One region of the Xylanimonas allomyrinae genome, then DNA from elsewhere that is predicted to be linked to it. Evidence: riboswitches for the same ligand, from Rfam matches in the RefSeq annotation. Region 1 holds a riboswitch; the other holds the start of a gene.

Region 1 (5,741 bases):
GGGCCTTGCGGGCGACGTCCTCGAAGTCCTTGTCGCCGCCGGGGTGGATGCGGGTGCCTGCGGCCGTGTAGAACGCGGCGAACGCCTCGGGGCCGTGGTCGGTCTGGACGGCCGCCGCGACGCGGCCGATGCCGCGGCTCGAGTCGATGGTGGCGCGGTACGACGCGGACAGGTCACGGCCCTCGTTGAGCAGGTACAGGCTCATGAGGCGGAAGGTCAGGTCGACGGGCCGCAGCGCCGCGACCTCGAGGGCCCAGCGCGAGGTGATCCAGGCGAAGGGACACAGCGGGTCGACGTACACGTCCACGGTCGGGACGGCGGGCGCAGGTGTCGGTGAGCTTGTCTGGGAAGGTGTCTGGGAAGGTGTCTGTGAAGGCGTCTGCGGGGGCGTGGGCACGGTGTCGGCAGTCACGCGGCAGACCTTACGCGTACCCTGCCGGGCGTGGGGATCCGCTGGGCGAGCCTGTGGACGGTGCTGGGGATGGGTGCGCTCGCGCTCGCTTCCCTGGCTGGCGTGCTGCGCGGGCACCCGTGGGCGTGGATCCCGTTCGCCGTGGCGTCCGCCGTCGCGCTGCGCGAGGTCCGATGGCTGCAGCGGCACCGTCGCCAGGCACGTGAGGCGCGCTTCGATCGGCCTCGTCGCTGAAGCCCTCCCCCTGGGACGGGGCGCGGGATAGCCTCGCCCCATGACCGCCGTCCGGACGTCGCACACCCACGCGCAGGCCGTCGACGCCGCGATCGAGCTCTTCTCGCGTCAGGGGTACGAACAGACCACCGTCGAGGAGATCGCGGACGTCGCCCAGGTCAGCCGAGCCACCTTCTTCCGCCGCTACCGCTCGAAGGAAGACGTGGTCTTCGCCGACCACGAGCTGCTGCTCGAGGAGGTCGTGGTCATGCTGGCCGCGACGCGCCCCGACGCACTCGACGACGGCGACCTCCCCGAGGGCTCCTGGGACCCCGCCACCGACCCGTACCTCGAGGTCTGCCGGGCCGCGCGCCTCGTGTTCGACCATCACGTGGGCCAGCGCGAGACGTCGCTCGCCCGCTACCGGCTGCTGCAGCAGGTCCCGATCCTGCGCGACCGCGAGCTGGTGACCACGCACCGCTACGAGCGCCTGTTCACCAAGTACCTGCGTGACACGCTGCCGCCCGACCGGTCCTCGACGGTGCACTCGATCGCGTTCGCGGCCGGCGTCGTCGCCGTCCACAACGCGATGCTGCGCCGGTGGCTGCGCAACCCCGACCTCGACCTGCGGCCCGACCTCGAGGAGGCGTTCGCCGAGCTGCGCCGGGGCGCGACCGCGGACCTCGAGCGCCGCCGTGACCTCGCGTCGGGCGCCGCCGCCCTGGCGACGACGGCAGCGAACGCCGACGGCGCGCGCGTCGTCGTCGCCTACCTGGAACCGGGCGCCGGGACGGACGCCGTCGTGCGTGCGGTGCGGGACGCGCTGACCTGAACGCGGATAGGCGCGACACCTGGCCGGGAATGATCCGTCCTGTGTCATGCTTTGAACGAGCAGAACACGCACGACGTGCTCCGGGGTCGGTGAAAATCCGAACCGGCGGTGACAGCCCGCGACCCGCGCCCGCACCCGACTACGGGGAAGGCTCGGTTGACCTGGTGGAACTCCAGGGCCGACGGTCACAGTCCGGATGGGAGGCAGCACGGCGTCGCTCAGGAGAGCGGCGGCCGGGTCGTGACGGGTCGCGGTGCGCCGCGACGTCGTCGACCCCTCCCCTCGTCCCGGTGCATGGCGGCACCGACGAGGAAGGCATGGGGATGGGGATCATCCAGCACCTGTTCGATGCGACGCTGACGATCGGCGACCAGCACATGTCGTGGCGCGAGATCATCGGGAACGCCTTCGGGCTGGTGTCGGCGCTCGGCGGCATGCGCCGCAAGGTGTGGGCGTGGCCGGTGGGCATCGTCGGGAACGTGCTGCTGTTCACCGTGTTCCTCGGCTCGTGGTTCGGTGTCGCCGGGCATCCCGACATGCTCGGGCAGGCCGGCCGCCAGGTGATGTTCATCGCCGTCTCGGTGTTCGGCTGGGTCCGCTGGCGCCAGACGCGGCAGCGGGCGCTGGCCGACGGCGACGCCGACGCCGTCGCCGTCCACCCGCAGTGGGCCTCCTGGGGGCAGCGCCTGGGCCTGGTGGCAGCGATGCTGGCCGGGACGGCGGGCTTCGCGTGGATCTTCGGGAGGCTCGGTTCGTGGGCGCCCGTGCCCGACGCGTGGATCTTCATGGGCTCCGTGCTCGCGACGTACGGCATGGCTCGCGGCTGGGTCGAGTTCTGGCTGATCTGGGTGGCGGTCGACGCCGTCGGGGTGCCGCTGCTGTTCCGGGGCGGTTTCTACGCGACGGGCCTCATGTACGTGTTCTACGGCGCGTTCACGATCGTGGGCTTCGTGGTCTGGTGGCGCATCCGCCGCCGCGAGGCCCTCGCCGAGCAGGCCGCCACCCCGGCGGAGTCGCTCGCCTGACCGCGTTCGCCCCGTCCCCGCCCGGGGCGGGGCGCGGTGTCAGGCGAACGCCGAGAGCCCGGTGATCTCCCTGCCCACGATGAGCGCGTTGACCGACTCCGTGCCCTCGTAGGTGTGCAGCGCCTCGATGTCGGCGAAGTGCCGCGCCACGCGGTGGGCCAGGAGGATGCCGTTGCCGCCCAGCAGGTCGCGCGCGACGGATGCGACCTCGCGCGCCCCGCGCGTGCAGGTCATCTTGGCGAGCGACGCCTGCGGGCCGGTGAGATCACCGTCCTCGGCGACCCGGGTGAGCCGCGCGACCAGGAGCTGGAGCTGGGTGATGGTCGCGAGCATGCGCGCGAGCTTCTCCTGGACGAGCTGCGTCGCCGCGAGCGGCCGCCCGAACTGGATGCGCTGGCTCGCGTACTCGACGGCGGCCTCGTAGCACGCGACGGCGTGCCCGACGGCGGCCCACGACACCCCGAGCCGGGTCGCGGCCAGCACCTGCGCCGTCTGCCTGAACGACCGCGCCCTGGGGAGCGCGGCGTCGCGTGGCACGAACACGCCGTCGAGCACGATGTGGGCCTGCCAGATCGCGCGCAGCGCGACCTTGCCCTCGATGGTCGTGGCGCGATAGCCCGGGGCGTCCTGCGGGACGATGAACGCGTGGACCTCGCCGTCGCCGCCCTCGCCCACCAGGCGCGCCCACACGACGGCGAGGTGGCCGCACGACCCGAAGCCGATCCACTTCTTCTCGCCGTCGATGACGTAGCCGTCGATGCCGTCGCGCACCGCGCGGCGCGCCGTCGTCTCCAGGGAGACGGAGTCGGACCCGTGCGTGGGCTCGGTGAGCGCGAACGCGCCCAGGAGGTCGCCGTTGGCCAGCCGTTCGGCGTAGCGGGCGATCTGGTGCTCGGAGCCCAGCATCATGATCGAGCGCAGCGCGAGCCCGCCCTGCACGGCACACACGGTCGCGATCGAGCCGTCACCGCGTGACAGCTCCATGGCCGCGAGGCCGGCGGCGAACGGCGAGACGGAGGGCCGCCCGGGGACGTCGACCCCGTCGCGCAGCAGATCGCGTTCGGCGAGGCCCTTGACCAGGCCGAACGGCACCTCGGCGCGCTCCCAGTACCCGTCGATGACGGGCAGCACGGCACCCTGGACGAACTCGCGTACGGCGAGCTGATGCGCGCGCTCCTCGGGCCTGGCGTCCGCGAACGCGCCGGCGAAGTCGACGTCGAGCGGCCGGGAGACGACGTAGGCGGGTGCGGTGACGCCGGGCAGGAAGGGCTTCGCGGCACTCATCCACCCATCCTGAGCGATACCCCGTCTCACGTCAAGGGATACCGCGTCTCACCCGCCGCTGAGGGTCAGCCACAGGAGCGCCACGTTGAGCACCACGATCACACCCGCGACCGTCCACGCCAGCACCTGCGTCACCGCCCCGTTGCGATACCGGCCGAGCAGCACCTTCCGCCGGGTCAGCACCACCAGCGGCACCGCCGCGAACGGGATGCCGAAGCTCAGCACGACCTGGCTCACCACGAGCAGCCACGTCGGCGAGACGTCCGTCGCGAGCAGCAGGACGGCAGGGACGAGCGTCACCAGCCGCCGCCCCACCAGCGGCACCCGCACGCGCAGCAGGCCCGACATGATCTCCGCGCCCGCATACGCCCCGACCGACGACGACGCCAGACCCGAGGCGAGCAGCCCGACCGCGAACAGCAGGGCGACGCCCGCCCCCAGCGAGTCGCCGATGGCCGCGTGCGCGCCCTCGATCGAGTCGGTCCCCGACCGCCCGGCCAGGTTCGCCGCCGCGACCAGCAGCATCGCCACGTTGACACCGCCCGCCAGCACCAGCGCACACACGACGTCCCACCGCGTCGCAGCCAGCAACCGGTCGGTCGAGGCCACCGAGACCGCCACCCCCTGCCGACGCCGCACCTCGGCGTCGTGGCGCCGCCGGTCACGCGCGAGCGCCGAGTGCAGGTAGATCGCGTGCGGCATGACCGTGGCACCGAGCATCGACGCCGACAGCAGCACCGAGTCGGTGCCCTCCAGGCGCGGCACCAGGCCGCCGAGCACGGCGCCGCCGTCGGGCGGGGCGAGCACGAGGCCCGCGCAGAAGCCGATGGTGAGCACCAGGAGGAACGAGGCGATCACGGCCTCGAACACCCGCTGCCCGCGCCGCTGCTGCACCGCCAGCACCGCGATCGAGACGACACCCGTGATCACGCCGCCCAGCACGAGCGGCACACCGAACAGCAGCCGCAGCGCGATCGCCCCGCCGACGACCTCGGCCAGGTCGGTGGCCGCTGCCACCACCTCGGCCTGCGCCCAGTAGGCGAGCCGCGCGGGACGCCGCAGGCTCGTGCCCAGCACCTCGGGCAGCGAACGGCCCGTCACGACGCCCAGCTTCGCCGAGAGGTACTGCACCAGCACCGCCATCACGTTCGCCAGGACCAGCACCCACACCAAGAGGTAGCCGTAGCGCGCACCGGCCGTGAGGTTCGCGGCGACGTTGCCCGGATCGACGTAGGCGATCGCAGCGACGAACGCCGGGCCCAGCAGCGTGACCAGGCGGGCCCGCGCCGCGCTCGTCGGCGACGAGCGCGGCAGGCGAGGGTGACCGGCCCGGTCGACCCGCGAAGTGGTCACGATTCCCCCGAAGTTTCGGTCAACCGAAAACTAGCGCGGATCGACGCACGCCGACACCCCCACCTCACCCCCAAAAGCTTCTGACACCATGTGGCCGTGCCCGCACCCGCCACCTCCGCACCCGACCGCTCGCACGCCGCGCTCAACACCGCCGGCCAAGCGCTCCTGTCCCCTGGGGCATCGCCACCGCGTTCGTGCTCGCGCACGCGTGGATCGTGCTCGACGGCGTCTCGTGGAGCGGCGAGATCTTCGGTGACGTCAGCCTCTACCACTGGTGGGCGCACCAAGGGTTCATGATCGGGCGCTGGCCCGTCCTCGACTACGACTGGGTCTACCCCGCCGCCGCGCTCCTGCCCATCGCCGCTCCCGCCGCCGGCACCAGCGGGTTCCTCGCCTACGCCGTGATGTGGTCGGCCGGGGTGATCGCGCTCAACGGCGTCGCACTGTGGATGCTCGCCCGCACGCCACCGCGCGGGCGTCTCGCGGCCTGGTGGTGGCTGCTGTTCCTGGTCGCCCTCGGACCCATCTGGCTCGGGCGGCTCGACGGCGTCGCCGCCCCCCTCATCCTCATCGCGCTGCTCCAGGCCGCGCGCCGCCCCGCGGTCGCCGCGGCCGTCGCCAC
Region 2 (5,741 bases), 1.7 Mb from region 1:
TCCCCTGCCCGTCGCCCGGCGCCGCGACCAGCGCGACGTGCTCAGCGCCCGTGCGCGCGTCGCGGAACGCGTGCAGCCGGAACGTCCCGTGCACGGTGGGCAGGCGCGCCTCGGCGACATGCTCGACGCGCGAGGCCGCGTCGTCGACAGGCTCGGGCACCAGCGAGCAGCGTCCGTCGACGTCGTGCTCACGACGCCACGCGGCGAGCTCGGCGATCGTCAGCAGCTCCAGGCCCTGCTCCGCGGCGAGGGCGCGCGCCTCAGGCAGGCGCACCATGGCTCCGTCGTCGCGCACCAGCTCGCCGATGACGCCCACCTCGCCCGCACCGGCCAGGCGCACGAGGTCGACGGCGGCCTCGGTGTGCCCGGGACGTTGCAGCACTCCCCCGGGCACCGCGCGAAGCGGCAGCACATGCCCGGGCCGGATGAGGTCGGCGGGCGTCGCCGACGGGTCGGCCAGGACGCGCAGCGTCCGGGCGCGGTCGGCGGCCGAGATGCCGGTCGTCACGCCGACGGCCGCGTCGACGGCCACGGTGTACGCCGTCCGCTTCGGGTCACGGTTGTCGGTGACCATGAGCGGCAGGTCGAGCGCGTCGGCCCGCGCGGCGGGCAGGGGCGCGCACAGGTAGCCCGAGGTGTGCCGCACCGTCCACGCGATCGTCTGCGCGTCCACGTGCCGCGCCGCGAGGACGACGTCGACCTCCGCCTCACGGTCGTCGGCGTCGGCCACCAGGACGGGCCGACCGGCCGCGAGGGCCGCGAGCGCGTCCTCGATGCGGCCGGTGCTGGGGTGCTGGGGGTGCTGGGGGTGCTGGGGGTGATGGCGGTCATCGGGGGTCTCCCTCGGTGTGCTCGCGCAGGGTCAGCATGCGCTCGACGTACTTGGCGAGGACGTCGACCTCGACGTTGACACGGTCGCCGGGCTGAAGGGTGCCGAGGGTGGTGGCGGCGAGCGTGGAGGGGATCAGGGCGATGCCGAACCCGGTGTCGGTGACGTGGGTGACGGTGAGGGAGACGCCGGCCAGGGCGATGGAGCCTTGGGGCGCGACGTACCGGTGCAGGTGTGCGGGCAGGTCGAAGCTGAGCTCGTCCCAGCGGGGTCCGGGGGTGCGGGTGGTGAGGGTGGCGACGCCGTCGACGTGGCCTTGGACGATGTGGCCGTCGAGTCGCCCCGTGGCGGCGACGGCGCGTTCGAGGTTGACGGGCGTGCCGGGGGTGAGGGTGCCGAGGGTGGTCAGGCGCAGGGTCTGAGGCATGACGTCGGCGGTGAAGGTGCCGTGGCCGTGGGTGACGACGGTGAGGCAGACGCCGTTGACGGCGATGGAGGCGCCGTGGCGGGTGTCAGTGGTGATGGTGGGGGCGTCGATGGTCAGGACGACGTCGCGGGCGTCGGGGTGGTCGACGGCGATGACGTGGCCGATCTCTTCGATGATTCCGGTGAACATCATGCCTCCTCGGTGTCGGGGTCGGGGTGGGTGGCGGTGCGGCGGGCGATGAGCAGGATGTCGTCGCCGAGGCGGTGGGTGGTCGTGGTGTGCCAGCGGGGTGCGGTGGCGAGGGTGGTGATGCCGTAAGGGGGGATGGCGGGTGGGCCGTCGCCGAGCAGGACGGGGGCGATGTAGGCGTGGAGCTCGTCGACGACGTCGGCGGCGAGGAGGGCGCCGGCGAGGGCGGGGCCGCCTTCGACGAGCAGGTGGCGGATCTCGTGGTGGTGGAGGGCGGCGAGGACGTCGCCGACGTCGTGGGTGCGCAGGTGCAGGGGCGGGGGTCCGTCGTGGAGGAGGCGGTGGTCGGCGGGCAGGTCGCGGTGGCCGATGACGACGCGCAGCGGCTGGTGCGGGGCGAGCGTGCCGGTGGGGGTGCGGGCGGTGAGGGCGGGGTCGTCGGCGAGGGCGGTGCCGGTGGTGACGGCGATGGCGTCGACCTGCGCGCGGATGGCGTGGGCGTGGGCGCGGGCTTGGGGGCCGGTGATCCACTGGGAGGTGCCGTCGGAGGCGGCGACGCGTCCGTCGAGGCTGGTGGCGGTCTTGAGGGTGATCCAGGGGCGGCCGGTGGTCACGGCGTGGTGCCAGGTGTGGACGAGGTCGAGGGCGGCGGCGCTGCGTGGGCCGGCGGTGACGTGGACGCCGTGGGCGCGCAGGTGGTCGGCTCCGCCTCCGGAGGTGACGCCGGGGTCGGCGAGGGCGTGGACGACGTCGGTGATGCCGGCGTCGAGCAGGGCGCGGGTGCAGGGGCCGGTGCGCCCGGTGTGGTGGCACGGTTCGAGGGTGACGACGGCGGTGGCGCCACGGGTGTCGTGGCCGCGGGCGCGGGCGTCGGCGAGCGCGGCGACCTCGGCGTGGGGGGTGCCGGCGCCGCGGTGCCAACCTTCGCCGAGGACGGTGCGGCCTGGGATGCCGGGGGTGGCTGGGGCGAGGATGACGCACCCGACGCGCGGGTTGGGGCCGTGGGCGGGGCCGCGTGCGGCGAGCTCGAGGGCGCGGTCCATGGCGGCGGGCACGTCGGCCGACCGCGGTGGCGTCTCCATGGTTCCTCCCGGAGCCTCGGCGCTCCGGGGTTCGACGACCGCGGGTACGCCGCTGGGGCGCACCACGGTGCGTCACGGCGCGCGATGGCACGCGCCGCACATGCGTCCTCCCATCCGGACTTTCACCGTCGGCCCTGGAATTCCACCAGGTCGGCCACGTGAGAGTGCTCTCGCGTGGTTCGCGGGCTGTCACCGCCGGCTCGGATTTTCACCGACCCCGGAGCATGCGTGAGGTGATCAAACCAGGCGGGTGCGGTGCGATGCAACGCTGGGTCGTCCGCTGCCCGGTGTCTGGCCGGGCGCGACGGGTCGCCGGCGTGCAGGTCAGCGGTGGGGCGCGTGCTGGTGGGTGGCGGCGAGGTCGCGCAGCGCCTGGATCTCGGCGGGGACGTCGTCGGCGCCGTAGACGGCGGATCCTGCGACGAAGACGTTGGCGCCGGCGTCGGCGGCGCGCTCGATGGTGGTGCGCGAGACGCCGCCGTCGACCTGGACCCAGACGTCGAGGCCGGACGCGCTGACCGCCTCGCGGGCGCGGCGGATCTTGGGCAGGGTGCCGTCGATGAACGACTGGCCGCCGAACCCTGGTTCGACGGTCATGACGAGGATCATGTCGATCTCGCCGAGCAGGTCGAGGAACGGTTCGACGGGGGTGGCGGGGCGCAGCGCGAGGCCGGCGCGGGCGCCGTGCCGGCGCAGCTCGCGGGCGAGGCGCACGGGGGCGCGGGCCGCCTCGGCGTGGAACGTCACCGACGCGGCGCCGGCCTCCGCGTACGCGGGTGCCCACCGGTCGGGGTCCTCGATCATGAGGTGGGCGTCGAGCGGCAGCGGGGACACCGCGGCGAGACGGTCGAAGACGGGCAGCCCGAGCGTCAGGTTCGGCACGAAATGGTTGTCCATCACGTCGACGTGCGCGTAGTCGGCGGACGTGATCGCGTGCAGGTCGCGTTCGAGGTTCGCGAAGTCGGCGGACAGGATGCTTGGGCTGATCAGCGCTGCCATGGCCCACAGCGTAGGGGCGGACCGGCCTGCGCGTCAGGCGACGGTCAGCGCATGCGACGCAGCAGCGTCAGGTGCATGGCGTCGGTGCCGTGGACGTGCGGCCACAGCTGGGCGTCGCTGCGCTCCCCGAGCGGCAGGTCGCTGCCGGGGACGACGACGGTACGCAGCACCGCCGGCGCGTCGATCCGCTCGGCGCTGCCCGCACCGTCGGCGGCGCGGCGACGCAGCACGTCGTCGACGACCAGGCGCGTCTCGGCCAGGTGCGGCGAGCAGGTGACGTACGCGACCACGCCGCCCACGCGCACCGCGTCCAGTGCGGACCCGAGGAGCTGTCGTTGCAGCCCGGTCAGCACCGCTAGGTCGGCGGGGGTGCGGCGCCAGCGCGACTCCGGGCGGCGGCGCAGGGCGCCCAGCCCGGTGCAGGGCGCGTCGACCAGCACGCGGTCGTAGGCGCCCGGCTCCAGCTCGCCGACCTCGCGCCCGTCGCCCGTCTGCACGCGTTCCACGGCACCGTCAGGCACCGCGCGCAGCGCGCGCTCCACCAGCCGCGCCCGGTGCGGCGCGACCTCGTTGGCCACGAGCGTGGCTCCCCGCTCGGCCGCGAGCGCCGCCAGGAGCGCCGCCTTGCCGCCGGGGCCGGCGCACAGGTCGAGCCAGCGTGCGTCGCGGCCCTCCAGGGGTGCGGCGGCGAGCGCGAGCGCGACGGCCTGCGAGCCCTCGTCCTGGACGCCGGCGCGGCCGTCGGCGACGGCTGGGACGGTCAGCGGGTCCTGGCCGGTGAGTACGAGCGCCGTCGCGAGCCAGCGGCCTGGTTCGAGGTGGACGCCGGGAGCCGCGGCGCGGATCTCGTCGGGGGTGACCATCCCGGGGCGGGCCACGAGGGTGACGCGGGGTGCTGCGTTGTCGGCGTCGAGCAGCGCGTCCAGCTCGGCCGGGTCGCGGCCGTCGCCGGCGAGGGCTTCGCGCAGAGCGCGGGCGATCCACAGCGGGTGCGAGCCGACGACGGCGGATGCGGTGACCGCGTCGGGCGCGGTGTCGCGCAGCTCGGTGAGCCAGTCGTCGAGCGGGGTGCGGGCGACCTTGCGCAGCACGGCGTTGACCATCTGCGCGGGTCCGGCCCCGACGTGCTCGCGTGCGAGGCCGACGGTCTCGGACACGGCTGCGTGCTGCGGCACGCGCATGCCGAGCACCTGGTGGGCGCCGAGGCGAAGCACGTCGAGCAGCGGGGGTCGACCTGGTCCAGGGGCCGGTCGACGCAGCGGGCCAGGATGGCGTCGTAGCGTCCGCGCAGGCGCAGCGTCCCGTAGGCGAGCTCGGTCGCGAACGCGGCGTCCCGGCCCGTCAGCCGGCGTTCGCGCAGCAGGGGCGGGAGCACCAGGTTGGCGTAGGCGTCCGACCCGTCGACCTCGCGCAGCACGTCGAACGCCGCGGTGCGGGCGGGGTCGGTGCCGCGCCGTCGTTGGGAGGGGGCGAGGGCCGTGCGGGACTGGTCGCCGCGGGATCGTGCCGCTCCGCGCTGGCGGCCGCGGTCGTCGCGGCGATCGCCGCCGCCGCCGCGCCGGCCGTCTGCGCCGTCCCGGGCTCCGCTGCGTCCGCCGGGGCGTCCGGTGCCGGCGTCGTCGCGTCCCCCGCGGTGCTGCCCGCCTCGCTCGCCGCTCACCGCGTGGCCCCGTCCAGGTCGGTCCCGAGCAGCGTCCCGGTCTGCGGGCGTGCCCCGCGCGCCCAGTCGGGCGCGGCCATGGGCCGTTTGCCGACCGGTTGCACGGTGCCGAGCTCGACGGCGTGCGTGGCCGTGCCCACGAGCACGTCGCGCTTGCCTGCGCGCAGCTCGCCGGGGCGCAGGTCGGTGACCTCGGGCCGGGGGGTCACCGGGCCCAGGCCGAGGCGCACGGGGTCGCCGCCGGGGCCGGGCAGTGTCGTCCAGGCGCCCGGTGCGGGCGTGCAGCCGCGCACCAGGCGGTCGACGGCGAGCGCCGGGTCGCGGAAGTCGACGTGGGCGTCCGCGGGGGTCAGCTTGGCGGCGTGGCTGATGCCGTCGGCGGGCTGCGGCTGGGGGTTCAGGGTGCCGTCCTCGAGGGCGTCGAGGGTGGCGGTGAGCAGGCCGGCGCCGGCGTGGGCGAGGCGGTCGAGGAGGTCGCCCGCGGTGTCGCGGGGGCGGACGGTCTCGGTGAGGGTGCCGAGGACGGGTCCGGTGTCCATGCCCGCGTCGAGCAGG

Evidence for each region. A riboswitch is a leader RNA that binds a small molecule or an ion and turns the genes downstream of it on or off. The one in region 1 is predicted to bind FMN.
Region 2: linked by a shared signal. The riboswitch ahead of ribD (bifunctional diaminohydroxyphosphoribosylaminopyrimidine deaminase/5-amino-6-(5-phosphoribosylamino)uracil reductase RibD) and the one ahead of pnuC (nicotinamide riboside transporter PnuC) in region 1 are both predicted to bind FMN.

The regions. Positions count from the first base shown of each region.
Region 1 covers NZ_CP035495.1:3,166,979-3,172,719, reverse strand. Annotated here, with positions in the region: gene ET495_RS14285 (mycothiol-dependent nitroreductase Rv2466c family protein) at 1-307, opposite strand, end outside; gene ET495_RS14280 (hypothetical protein) at 443-646, shown strand; gene ET495_RS14275 (TetR/AcrR family transcriptional regulator) at 687-1,457, shown strand; FMN riboswitch at 1,531-1,669, shown strand; gene pnuC (nicotinamide riboside transporter PnuC) at 1,781-2,482, shown strand; gene ET495_RS14265 (acyl-CoA dehydrogenase family protein) at 2,522-3,766, opposite strand; gene ET495_RS14260 (Nramp family divalent metal transporter) at 3,815-5,080, opposite strand; gene ET495_RS14255 (hypothetical protein) at 5,314-5,741, shown strand, end outside.
Region 2 covers NZ_CP035495.1:1,066,908-1,072,648, forward strand. Annotated here, with positions in the region: gene ribA (GTP cyclohydrolase II) at 1-730, opposite strand, end outside; gene ET495_RS04825 (riboflavin synthase) at 828-1,445, opposite strand; gene ribD (bifunctional diaminohydroxyphosphoribosylaminopyrimidine deaminase/5-amino-6-(5-phosphoribosylamino)uracil reductase RibD) at 1,445-2,527, opposite strand; FMN riboswitch at 2,625-2,756, opposite strand; gene rpe (ribulose-phosphate 3-epimerase) at 2,852-3,526, opposite strand; partial or broken gene ET495_RS04840 (RsmB/NOP family class I SAM-dependent RNA methyltransferase) at 3,571-5,186, opposite strand; gene fmt (methionyl-tRNA formyltransferase) at 5,183-5,741, opposite strand, start outside.